Regions from separate parts of the Xenorhabdus littoralis genome, predicted to be linked through region 1. Evidence: predicted binding sites of a transcription regulator. Region 1 holds the regulator's gene; each other region holds the start of a gene.
The links. The regulator PhoB, encoded in region 1, activates phosphate uptake and scavenging genes when phosphate is short. The targets are predictions, from matches to a motif close to CTGTCATAAAACTGNCNNAT.
Positions count from the first base shown of each region.

Region 1 (4,298 bases):
TTTGCTGGCTGAGCAGGGTTTCTTCTGCAATAAGCTGTTGTTGCTGGTTTTGGTACGCTTGTTGTTGTTCTGGTGTGAGTAATTCAATGGAAGACGCTTTGGCCTGTTGAATATTCAGCTCTGATTGTGCCTCTTTATGGCGCTGATAAATTTCCTGGGACAGAATGCCGTAAATTTCTGTGCCTGTTAACTCTTCCAGTAGATCTGCCCGATCTTTATCCTGAGCATTCAGGAATGCAGCAAACTCGCCCTGCGACAAGAGCATGGATTTGGTAAAGCGACTAAAGTCCAGTCCTGTTATTTCAGCGATTTTTTCTTTTTTCTCTGGGATCTTGTCGGCTAAGATTTTTCCATCTTCTTTGAGCGCTAACTCTCCTTTTGGCTGTTGGAGCTTGCCATCGGCTTGGTTACGAGCGCGACGCTGACTCCAGAATGCCCGATAAACGACGCCTTTGACTTCGAACTCTACTTCCGCAAGGCATTCAGCGGTATGGTGGGTCATTAACTCATTTTGTGATAGGGAGATAGTCTTGAGCCGTGGTGTTTCATGATACAGCGCGAGACAAATGGCATCCAGCAAGGACGTTTTTCCTGCGCCAGTTGAACCAATGATGGCAAATAACCCGTTGCTGGCAAAAGGTTCTGCCGTAAAGTCAATTTTCCATTCACCTTTCAGAGAATTGATATTTTTCAGCCGTAAGCTAAGAATTTTCATGGCATAGGTTCTTCATGTTATTGCTGAGAAATATCATCCAGCGTTTGCTTAAACAGGGTGGTCAGGCGTTGTTTCTGAGTTGTGTCGTCTATTTCAGCCAGTGCCAAACGTCGCTCAAAGACTTCATTTACACTCAATTCGGTGAGGGTTTCTTTATTTTTTTCAGCCAGTGACAATTGACGGGCGCTTTTGCTGCGGCGTAACAGGATGATTTCAACGGGCAGATCTTCACTCAGGGTTTGGATGCGTTTTTGGATATCGTGTAGGTAATCTTGTGTCGCCACTTCAATATCCAACCAGACAGGACGCTCTCCTTGATAATCCTTGAAAACCTGTAATTGTTTTTCTATTTGTTTCAAATCGCCACGAATAACCTGCATTGGCTGATAACGAGGGATCGGCAAAAGCGTGATGCAATCGAGTTTGTCAGCCCTGAAGTCAACTAAGCAGACACTTTTTTCCTGACCCACTTCATCAAAACTCAGCGGAATAGGAGAGCCACTGTAACGAACATGCTCCGATTTACCGATAACTTGTGGTCGGTGGATATGCCCCAGTGCGATGTAATCGGCCGGGGGGAAAGCTTGGGCGGGGAAAGCATCCAATGTGCCAATGTAAATATCTCGAACGGAATCTGTCGTGGAAGCCCCCACAGTAGTGAGGTGCCCTGTGGCAATAATCGGCAGTGGCTGACCCATTTTTTCTCGCAATGCGCAGGCTCGTTGATGGAGCTGGTGATAGTATTCGGTAATGGCATCCTGTAGCGCGTGCTGTTTTTGTATACCTGATTGCCCCGCCTTACTGGTCATGATGTCTCGTGGACGGAGGTAAGGGATCGCGCAAAGAATTGCTCCCGCATTGCCGTCCCGGTTATTCAATACTTTTATTTGTTGCTCTATTTCTTCAGTGTCAGCATGGGCGATCACTGTTGTATTCAGGTAGGAGAGCAGGGCTTTTGACTCATTGAGCGTAGCAACTGAATCATGGTTACCCCCAAGAATAACAAGCTGGCAGCCTGTAGGCTGTAGGGCGACGATGAATTGGTTATAAAGCTCACGGGCATAACTGGGCGGAGCGCCTGTATCAAAAATATCTCCGGCAATAATCAGTGCATCAACCTGATGCTGCATGATTTGTGCAATAAGCCACTGCAAAAATTGCTTATGCTCTGCGGCACGGCTTTTGGTAAAGAAGTGCTGGCCAAGATGCCAGTCGGATGTATGAATGATTCGCATGTTTTCCTGCCATTGCCGGTGTGGTCCGCTCATTATAAGCGCTAATTATAATGGGTGCGTGAAGGATGTCCTGTGTAATTCAGCTCCCATTATTGAATTTTCGAGACGATTCGCATTCAAAATGAAATATGACAAAGGTGTAATACATTTTCTGCGAGTCAGGTTGCAGCTTGCTGATTGAGAGATAAGGGTTTTCATAAAATTGTCATAAAATTGACTCATAATGACCTAAAGTAAATCTCTCTGACTTCAATAATATTGACAGGATTGACCATGGTTAAACGTATTTTGGTAGTTGAAGATGAAGTGCCGATTCGTGAAATGGTTTGTTTTGTACTGGAGCAAAACGGTTATCAGACTGTTGAAGCCGAAGATTACGATACAGCAATAAGGCGTTTGTCAGAGCCTTATCCTGATTTGGTGTTATTGGACTGGATGATTCCCGGTGGTTCGGGAATTCAGCTTATTAAGCAAATGAAGCACGATAATAATACCAAGACGATTCCTGTCATTATGGTGACTGCTCGCGCAGAAGAAGAGGATCGGGTGCGTGGCCTTGATGTCGGGGCGGATGATTATATCACCAAGCCTTTTTCACCCAATGAATTGATCGCACGAGTCAAAGCGGTCCTGCGTCGTATTGCGCCTATGGAAGCGGAAGATATTATTGATATGGAAGGGTTAATACTGAACCCATTATCTCATCGCGTTTCCAGTCAGGGGCAGGATGTGGAAATGGGACCAACCGAATTCAAACTCCTCCATTTTTTCATGACACACCCGGAGCGGGTCTATAGCCGCGAACAGTTACTCAATTATGTGTGGGGAACGAATGTTTATGTAGAAGATCGTACTGTTGATGTCCATATCAGGCGTCTTCGCAAGGCTCTGGAAGTCGGAGAGCACGATAAAATGGTGCAGACTGTTCGTGGTACAGGATATCGCTTTTCTACCCGTCATTGATGGTTCTCGTTCCTAATGTTTTCATGCCGGAGAAAATAGCGTGCTTGAACGTTTATCTTGGAAAAAATTGGTATTGGGACTCGTGTTTTTCTGCTTTCCTGCGGTCATTTTGTCTCTTTTTGTTGGTTATTTAGCATGGTTGCTGGTTATTGCGCTATTTTTAGCTTTGGTGTGGCATGGTTATAATTTGCTGAAACTATCCGATTGGCTATGGTTGGATCGCAGTATGCTCCCCCCTGCGGGGCAAGGTGGATGGGAACCCATCTTTTATGGTATTTACCAAATGCAGCAGCGCAATCGCAAACGACGTCGTGAGCTTGCGTTATTGATAAAGCGATTCCGTAGTGGTGCAGAGTCGCTGCCGGATGCCATCGTGATGATGACCACGGAAGGCAATATTTTCTGGTGCAACCGTCTGGCCCAGCATTTACTGGGGTTTCGCTGGCCGGAAGATAATGGGCAGCATATTTTCAACTTACTTCGTTATCCCGATTTCAGTCGCTATATCATCGCGAGTGATTTTTCCCGTCCTTTAACCATCGAATTGAACAACGGCAATATGGTGGAATTCCGGATCATGCCTTATTCAGAAAGGCAGTTATTGATGGTGGCTCGTGATATTACCCAAAAGCGATTGCTGGAAAATTCCCGCCGGGATTTTTTCGCCAATGTCAGCCATGAACTCAAGACACCACTCACTGTACTGCAAGGCTATCTGGAGATGATGGATGGTCAGGAGCTGAACAGTAAGGTCAACCAGAAAGCGGTCGGTACGATGCAAGAGCAAATCCGGCGAATGGATAGTCTGGTTACGCAACTGCTGCATCTTTCTAAAATTGAAGTGGGGCCACAAGTGGATATGAATAAGGTGGTTGATGTTCCAATGATATTAAAATTATTGCAGCAGGAAGCGGTGGCTTTAGGTCATAACCAGTACGACATTGTATTTAATATTGATAAAAAATTGAGAGTTTTCGGGAATGAAGAGCAATTGCGCAGTGCCATGTCGAACCTTGTTTATAACGCGATTAATCACACTCCGGCAGAAACACGGATTGAGGTTAGTTGGCGCAGTGTCCCTCAGGGAGCGCTATTTAAAGTGGAAGATAATGGCGGCGGAATTAGCATAGAGCATTTGCCACGCCTGACAGAACGTTTTTATCGTGTTGATCGTGCCCGCTCGCGGCAAACAGGAGGGAATGGATTAGGGCTTGCGATAGTGAAACATGCGTTGCATCACTATAATACCCATCTCGATATTTCGAGCGTATTAGGAAAAGGTTCTACTTTTAGTTTCCTATTGGCATCCCGGCTGATTGTGTCCGACAAAAATAATTTGATTAAAAAATGATAAGTTTAAGGAAGTTAAATGGTAACAATACCGA
Region 1 is NZ_VCDP01000025.1:116,643-120,940, forward strand. Features, by position in the region: gene FE394_RS07590 (SbcC/MukB-like Walker B domain-containing protein) at 1-715, opposite strand, end outside; gene sbcD (exonuclease subunit SbcD) at 733-1,950, opposite strand; gene phoB (phosphate regulon transcriptional regulator PhoB) at 2,224-2,913, shown strand; gene phoR (phosphate regulon sensor histidine kinase PhoR) at 2,954-4,264, shown strand.

Region 2 (4,298 bases), on a different contig from region 1:
GCTTTCCAGTTGATGACAGAAGAACTGTCAGACGAACTTATCGAAAGGATCAGCCCGATTCGTGGAGCATACAGTGATATAAGCCCTGTCATCGACTACTATCGTGTGACTAAAGAAAATCGCCTGTTATACGGTAGTGCGACACGGTTTATTGAATATATACCTTCCGATTTAAAAGAGTGGAACCGCAGTGTCATGCTGAAAACCTTCCCCTATCTGAAAGATGTAAAAATAGAACTGGCGTGGGGTGGGCCATTATGTTGCAGCGTTAATTTATTCCCGCAAATTGGTTCCCTGCCTGACCATAAAAATGTGTTCTATGTTCAGGGTTATTCGGGTTTTGGTGTGACACCGAGCCACATTATTTGCAAGATTTTGGCTGAGGGGATGAGCGAAGGCTCTGATCGTTACTCGTTGCTGAGTTCGATTCCACATCTCAATGTTATCGGGAAAGATAAATTGAGAAATGTCCTTTTCTCTGCTGGCAAGATTTGGCACCAAGCTTCAGGTTATTGGGCGGGGCGTCTGTAATTTTATCTTTGTTTCGTGTTTTTCTTTTCTTCATTTTTGAACGGTATTGTTTGAACGGTAAATACTGAAAGGTAAAAGTCATGATAAAACCATTAATGTTAGATAAAGCACTTCCTGAATTAATGCCAATCGGCAGTGTCACCAATCTTGGTTCTACTGTGGTGGAAGGTGATCCACAGGCGAGTGGAGCCATGATCCACGGAGAGCCAACGGATAATCTGACCTGCGGTATTTTTGCCTGTACTAAAGGTAAATTCAAAATGACTTATCCCTTTGACGAAATGGCAACAGTTCATGAAGGTTCCGTGAAATTGACTGATGTCAAAACAGGCGTGACGATTGAATATCATAAAGGTGATTCGTGGTTTGCAGCAAAAGGGACTGAAGTATTGTGGGACATTACGAGTGAGCGTTTCGTCAAACATTATATGGCTTGTATAAATGGGCAAATGCCCGGCTAGACAGAGGAAGATATGATGAGTGAAATTAATTTGCTGGAGTCCGTTACGGCTTTTCTGCAACGTACTCACGGTCATTATATAAATGGAGTCTCTGTTCTTGGTCAGGGAAATGAAACTTTCTCTATCGTTAATCCTGCTTCTGGTGAAACAATCGCTACGGTTAATCAAGGAGTAGAGGCAGAAATTAATCAGGCAATGCAGGCGGCATCAGACGCTTTTCACGGTGTATGGGCACAAACGTCTCCTCTGGAACGGGGAAATTGTCTGAACCGACTGGCTGATTTGCTGCAAAAAAATGGCGAAGAGTTGGCCCAACTGGAAAGTTTATGTTCCGGTAAACCCATCCAATTATCCCGCATGTTGGATGTGGGAGCATCCGCCGATTATCTGCGTTATTTTGCAGGATGGTCGAGCAAAATCAGTGGTGAAACACTGAATGTTTCATTGCCATCGTTTAAAGGGGAGAAATATACCGCCTTTACCCGTCGCGAACCCATAGGAGTTGTTGTCGGAATTATTCCGTGGAATTTCTCCATCATGATTGCTATCTGGAAATTGGGTGCAGCACTTGCCAGTGGTTGTACGATAGTGCTCAAGCCCAGCGAATATACCCCTTTAACCCTACTTCGTGTTGCTGAACTGGCAAAAGAGGCAGGTATCCCAGATGGTGTTATCAATATCATCAATGGTTCAGGCGCTCGTCTTGGATCATCCCTGATTGGCCATCCTCAATGTGCCAAAGTCACTTTCACAGGATCTGTTCCAACGGGAATAAGCGTTGGGAAGTTGGCTTTGGGACAGGGGTTGAAGCGCACGACATTAGAGCTTGGCGGAAAAAACGCAGCCGCTTTCCTGGCTGATATGACCGTTGAAAGAATTGTCGATGGCATATTGGAAGCGGGATATGTGTATCAGGGACAAATTTGTGCAGCTGCGGAACGTTTCTATATTCCATCAGTTCATATAGAAGCGGTTCTGGAATTACTCTCTGAGCGTTTGTCCGCAATGAAAATAGGCTCTCCTCTTGATGAATCAACCGAGATGGGGCCATTGGCAAACAGGGAGCATTACGAAAAAATCCTCTCTTTGTTTGAGAAAGCGCGCCAAGAAGGTTGTGAAATTGTCTACGGAGGCCATGCACTGGAAGGGCCGGGATATTTTGTCGCTCCAACGATAGTCAGGGCAAAGAGTACCGAAGACACGTTAATGAAAGAAGAGACATTCGGGCCGATTGGCGCTTTCCTCAGTTACGACGATGAGGAAGAGTTAATTGGCATGATGAATGATACGCCATTTGGTTTATCTGCCAGTTTGTGGACTAATGATTTGAGCAAAGCGATGCGTATGATCCCTCGTATTGACGCGGGTATTTTATGGATCAACATGCATACATTATTAGATCCCTCGGTTCCATTCGGTGGTATGAAATCTTCAGGAATTGGCCGCGAGTTTGGTAGTGCATTCATTGAACACTATACAGAACTGAAATCAGTCATGATGCGTTATTGATGAAATAGAGTCGCTGTATAGGCAAAGCGCTATTGATGGAGCGTTGCACGGTCTTTGGCTGCTGTAGCGTTCTGCTTTATTGTTTCTTTGCAAAAACATGTCTTGTCATAAGAATGTCGTCACTGGTTCAAATAACTGTCATGTGACATATCTATTATCCAAGCAACTCAAGATGATAATTGTTAATTCTATTTATCCGGTCTGATTGCAAGGAAAACCCTATGTCGCGTAATTATGAAAAAAAGCTGCTTGCTATTGTGGTTTCTGCACTGATATCAGGAATGACTGTTCCTGCATGGGCTGCCAGCGAGTCAAATCACATTATGGCACAACAGCGTACAGCACAAGGCAATATTACCGAATTTGGTGGTGCCCGTCGTTTGAAGCAGGATCAAACAGAGGCACTTAAAGCCGCCTTGGGCAGTCACAAAGCGAAGAATGTGATTCTGTTTATCGGCGATGGTATGGGGGACTCTGAGATTACCATTGCCCGTAATTACGCCGAAGGGGCAGGCGGATCTTTGCAAGGAATCGATGCCTTGCCATTTACCGGGCAATATACCCACTATTCGCTGGATAAAAAAACGCAAAAACCCAACTATGTTACCGATTCAGCGGCTTCTGCCACGGCTTGGGCTACAGGCGTAAAAACCTACAATGGGGCGTTAGGTATTGATGTTTTTGGCAACGCTCATCAATCTCTTTTAGAACTGGCTAAAAAGAACGGTAAAGCAACGGGGAACGTTACTACGTCTGAAATTCAGGATGCAACTCCAGCGGCTTTATATGCCCATATCATGAATCGTAAATGCTACGGCCCGGAAGAAACGTCGAAGAAATGTTCGGGCGATGCCTTAGAAAATGGTGGTAAAGGCTCTATTACGGAGCAATTACTGGTCGCTCGCGCTGATGTGACTTTAGGGGGAGGATCAAAATCATTTACCCAACAATCGGTAATGGGAATTAATAAAGGAAAAACATTGCAGCAGCAGGCACTGGAACAAGGTTATCAATGGGTAACCGATGAAAAATCGCTGGTGGCTATTAAAAGCGTTGATCAGCAAAGTCCTTTGTTAGGTTTGTTCCATGGTGGAAATATGGATGTGGCATGGGAAGGACCAAAAGCGGTTTATCACGGAAATATCAATGAGAAACCCGTGAAGTGCGAAGTGAATTCAAAATTAGATCCCAACGCACCGACTTTGGCACAGATGACAGAAAAGGCCATTGATTTACTCAAAGAAAATAAAAATGGTTTTTTCCTGCAAGTAGAAAGCGCTTCGATTGATAAACAGGATCATAATGCGAATCCTTGTGCGCAAATTGGTGAAACTGTCGCTTTAGATAAGGCCGTACAAGTTGGTCTTAAATTTGCGAAAGAGCATGGAGATACTTTAGTGATTGTTACGGCTGATCATGCTCATTCCAGCCAGATTATTGAGCCGGATGTTAAATCACCCGGTTTAACCCGCTCGCTGATTACTAAAGATGGGGCAGTCATGACAGTAAACTACGGTAATTCAGAAGGAGACAGTCAAGAGCACACCGGGACACAGTTACGTGTTGCCGCTTATGGCCCACATGCTGCCAATGTTGTGGGTTTGACTGATCAAACGGATCTGTTCTTTACCATACGTGATGCGATGAATTTGAAACAATAATTTCTGTCATTTATTTTCTGCGTATGATTAAATTGCCACTATACTTGATATTGATAATCATTATCATTTGATGTGGGGTTTATTATGAGTAGATTTTATTATGATTAGTGCAAAGCGGAGCTTAAAGCTGATCTTT
Region 2 is NZ_VCDP01000099.1:505-4,802, reverse strand. Features, by position in the region: gene FE394_RS17280 (NAD(P)/FAD-dependent oxidoreductase) at 1-531, shown strand, start outside; gene FE394_RS17275 (cupin domain-containing protein) at 612-992, shown strand; gene FE394_RS17270 (aldehyde dehydrogenase family protein) at 1,008-2,501, shown strand; gene phoA (alkaline phosphatase) at 2,723-4,162, shown strand; gene FE394_RS17260 (DUF1435 family protein) at 4,263-4,298, shown strand, end outside.
Region 2: a site for PhoB is predicted at 2,604-2,623, ahead of phoA (alkaline phosphatase). Genes of this name have one in related genera too.

Region 3 (4,298 bases), on a different contig from region 1:
AATGGCGTTTGCCAATCCACCGCCTTCTGTGTTGGGCGGTGGCGTCATTTCGGTAAACAGCGCCAGTGACATACCATCAATGCCTTTGGTGACGGTGGAGAATAAGATCCAGCTCAACCAGAATAGACCGAATGCCATGGTTGCCATGGACAGCATCAACGCAATTCGGTTTTTCTGGCGTCGCCATGACTGCATGCGACGACGGCTTTTCATGTCCACTTCATTGATTGCACCAGCCAGATGTGGCGGTTGATTATTGGTAATTGTCATTTTTTTCAGCGCCCCTCATTTTTTGCCAGACGCATAATCATCAATTTTGACAATGCCAATACAATAAAGGTGATCACAAACAGGATCAGCCCCAACTCCATCAATGCAGCGGTATGCAGGCCAGATTCAGCCTCCGCAAATTCGTTCGCCAGCGCAGAAGTAATACTGTTCCCCGGCATGTACAGGGACAAGCTGTCAAGCTGGTAGGTGTTACCGATTATAAAGGTTACGGCCATCGTTTCTCCCAAAGCCCGGCCAAGCCCCAACATCACGCCGCCAATCACGCCGTTCCTGGTGTAAGGCAGGACAATATGCCAAATCACTTCCCATGTTGTACAACCGATCCCATAGGCTGACTCTTTCATCATGACAGGTGTTTGCTCAAACACATCACGCATGACAGAAGCGATATAGGGAATAACCATGATGGCGAGAATGATCCCCGCAGCCAGTATGCCGATTCCAAACGCGGGGCCGGAAAACAGTTCCCCTATAATGGGTATGCTCGATAACACATCACCAACGGGTTGCTGGAAATATGTGGCAAACAAGGGAGCAAAAATAAATAAACCCCACATGCCGTAAACGATACTGGGGATCGCTGCCAACAATTCAATAGCTATGCCCAAAGGACGCTTCAACCAGTTCGGTGCTAATTCCGTCAGAAACAAGGCAATGCCAAAACTCACCGGAACCGCAATAATCAGGGCAACTAATGATGTCATCAGTGTGCCGTAAATGGGCACTAATGCGCCAAACAGACCTGCGGGTGCATCCCAATCTTTGTTCCACAAAAAAGCAAAACCAAATGCCCGTATACTTGGCCAAGAAGCAGTTATCAGCGAAATGATAATGCCTCCGAGCAGGAATAAAGTCAGCAGCGCGGCTAATCTAACCAGAACGCTGAAAATCATGTCGCCATTTTTGCTTGGTGCTTTCAATGCCGTTTTACGTTCGGCCATACGCTGAATTCTCATTTTGGATGATATCCCCCTCGGAAGGGGGATATTTGACAGTGACTTATTTGTAATGCTGGCAGGCCATCAGCCATCAATATAACGGTTTGCCACTACTATCTTTGATGTTGCTCTTCCATGCTGCACGTACCTGACTGACAACTTCTTTCGGTAGAACGGCATAATCCAGATCTTTCGCCTGTTTTTTGCCTTTGTCGTAAGCCCAATCAAAGAATTTCAGGACTTCAGTGCCATTTGTGGCATTCGCCTGCTGTTTGTGAATGAGAATGAATGTCGTGGAGGTGATTGGCCAAGCGTTATCACCTTTTTGGTTTGTCAGATCCTGAGCAAAACTGCTGCTCCAGTCCGCACCTTTAGATGCTGCACTAAAGTTTTCAGCAGTCGGGGCAACGACTGAACCATCCGCTGAAACCAGCTTGGTGTAAGCGAGGCCATTTTGCTTCGCATAAGCATATTCAACGTAGCCAATCGAACCCGGCAGGCGTTGTACAAATGCAGCAATACCATCATTGCCTTTGCCACCCAGTCCGGTTGGCCATTTGACCGTAGTTCCCACGCTCACTTTTTCTTTCCACTCAGGGTTAACTTTGGCCAGATAACGGGTGAAAACGTAGGAAGTTCCTGAACCGTCGGCGCGCCGTACTACGGCAATATTTTGATCAGGGAGTTTGAGATCTGGGTTCAGTTTTACAATCGCCGGGTCATTCCATTTCTTAATATTCCCCAGATAGATATCACCGAGGGTTTTGCCATCCAGAATCAACTGGCCGGATTTGATGCCGGAAATATTCACGACCAGCACAATACCGCCGATGACGGTAGGAAACTGAAACAGGCCATCTTGCGCTAATTTTTGATCGGAAAGCGGCGCATCAGATGCACCAAAATCAACAGTATTGGCATTAACTTGCTTCACACCACCCGAAGAACCGATACCCTGATAATTGATTTTATTGCCGGTTTCTTTTTGATAAGAATCCGCCCACTGGGTATATACCGGTGCAGGAAATGTCGCACCTGCCCCCGTCAAGCTGATGGCGGCAAATGAAGACAGGGACGTCATGGCAAAAGCGGTAGCCATGATGCTCGCCACGGTGGTACGCATTAATTTCATACTCCCTCCTGCTGGGATACGCATCATTAATTAAAAACAAGTGTCAGATATCGTCCATCGACAATTTGGTTTTTAGGTTAAGAAATGGATCAGAGAGGAAAATAGGTGAATTCAATGACAGGAAAATGTATGAATTATGACATTTTTATGACAGGTGTTTTTCAACGAACCAATGAACAACTGTTTTCAGGCGGGATTTATTTTTTATTCATTTATTTTTTATTTCAATGGAATATATGCGCGAATAGATAATCCCCGCTTTTCACTTTCCCCCACTTCAATATATCCTCCGTGGATATCAATGATGCGACTGATGATTGCCAACCCCAGTCCTACGCCCCGATGATTATGGTGAATATTATTGTGAGTATTGCGGGCCTGCTCTCGCTGCATAAACGGCTGGAACAGAATAGCAGCTTCTTCTTTCGTCATGCCGGTGCCGTTATCTTCTACCTGAAACCAGCCGAATTTTTCGGTTGAGCCACTGCTGATCCGAATCCATCCATTGCCATAACGCAGAGCATTAGTGAACATATTGGCCAAAACACGCTGAATGGAAAGTGAATTGGCCAAAATGAAAATGGATTGGGTAGACAGGTGATTTTCGACATTCGCCGTACAGCGCTGCTCTTTCTCAATGACGGCTTCAAGCAGCCCATTCAACTCACAACAGACCATCGGCACATCCTGCCCTGCGCGCTGATAGTCAATGAATTGATCGATAATGGCGTTGCATTCCTCAATATCCCGATGGATGGATTCTGCGAGAAAATCCTCTTTTTCTCCCATCATTTCCATCGCCAGCCTAATACGGGTGAGCGGAGTGCGTAAGTCATGACTCACTCCGGCTATTAATACTGCACGCTCACTTTCCTGTGCTTCCAGTGATCGTTTCTGGATATGGAGATACCACCAGAATGCCGTAAATACTGACCATGCCGCCGTAAAAACCCCGATAAAAATATAAGGAAGCAAGACATTGAATGAGAGTGTTTCCATCCTCATCAACAGCCGGGCAACCAAATAGCTGACCAGCAAGCTGCCCAGCATTATCACCAGAGTCAAATACAGCAGCCTTTTCATACTTGGCTTCCATCAGGAACAAAAACGTATCCTAACCCCCAAACGGTCTGGATATAACGGGGATGGGCCGGATCTTCTTCAATCAGGCGACGCAGGCGAGAAACCTGCACATCAATGGAGCGCTCCATTGCGCCATATTCTCTGCCCCGGGTTAAATTCATCAACTTATCCCGCGACAATGGAGCGCGTGGGTGGGAAACCAGAGCTTTCAGTACGGAAAACTCCCCACTGGTTAAAGGTAATAATTCATCTTTATGGAACATTTCACGTGTACCGAGATCAAGTTTAAATTTTCCAAACTTGATTACCGCGTTATCGGGTGTCTGTGCCCCGGGTAATTTATTAGTCTTACGACGCAGGACAGCCCGCATACGTGCCAGCAATTCACGCGGGTTAAAAGGCTTGGCGAGATAATCATCAGCCCCAATCTCAAGCCCTACAATCCGATCGACTTCTTCCCCTTTCGCGGACACCATAATGATCGGAATCGGGTTATGCTGGCTTCTCAGCCTTCGACAAATAGACAGTCCATCCTCGCCCGGCAGCATTAAATCCAGAACAATTAATTGAATAGACTCCCTGGTCAATAAACGATCCATCTGTTCTGCATTTGCTACACTACGAACTTGAAAACCCTGCTCGGATAAATAACGTTCCAATAACGCCCGCAAGCGCATATCATCATCAACAACAAGGATCTTGTAACTATCTTGCATGTTTCAGCTCCCCAGATGCTCCCTGCCTGCAATATCCATTACTTTTACAGAAAACCCATAATCCAATAGAGACTAACCGCACGTATTCTAAAGCCGTTTACGGAATTGACAATAATTGCTTATGTTTAAGTTTTCTAT
Region 3 is NZ_VCDP01000017.1:54,883-59,180, reverse strand. Features, by position in the region: gene pstA (phosphate ABC transporter permease PstA) at 1-270, opposite strand, end outside; gene pstC (phosphate ABC transporter permease PstC) at 276-1,232, opposite strand; gene pstS (phosphate ABC transporter substrate-binding protein PstS) at 1,321-2,361, opposite strand; gene FE394_RS05655 (ATP-binding protein) at 2,581-3,444, opposite strand; gene ompR (osmolarity response regulator transcription factor OmpR) at 3,441-4,160, opposite strand.
Region 3: a site for PhoB is predicted at 2,496-2,515, ahead of pstS (phosphate ABC transporter substrate-binding protein PstS). Genes of this name have one in related genera too.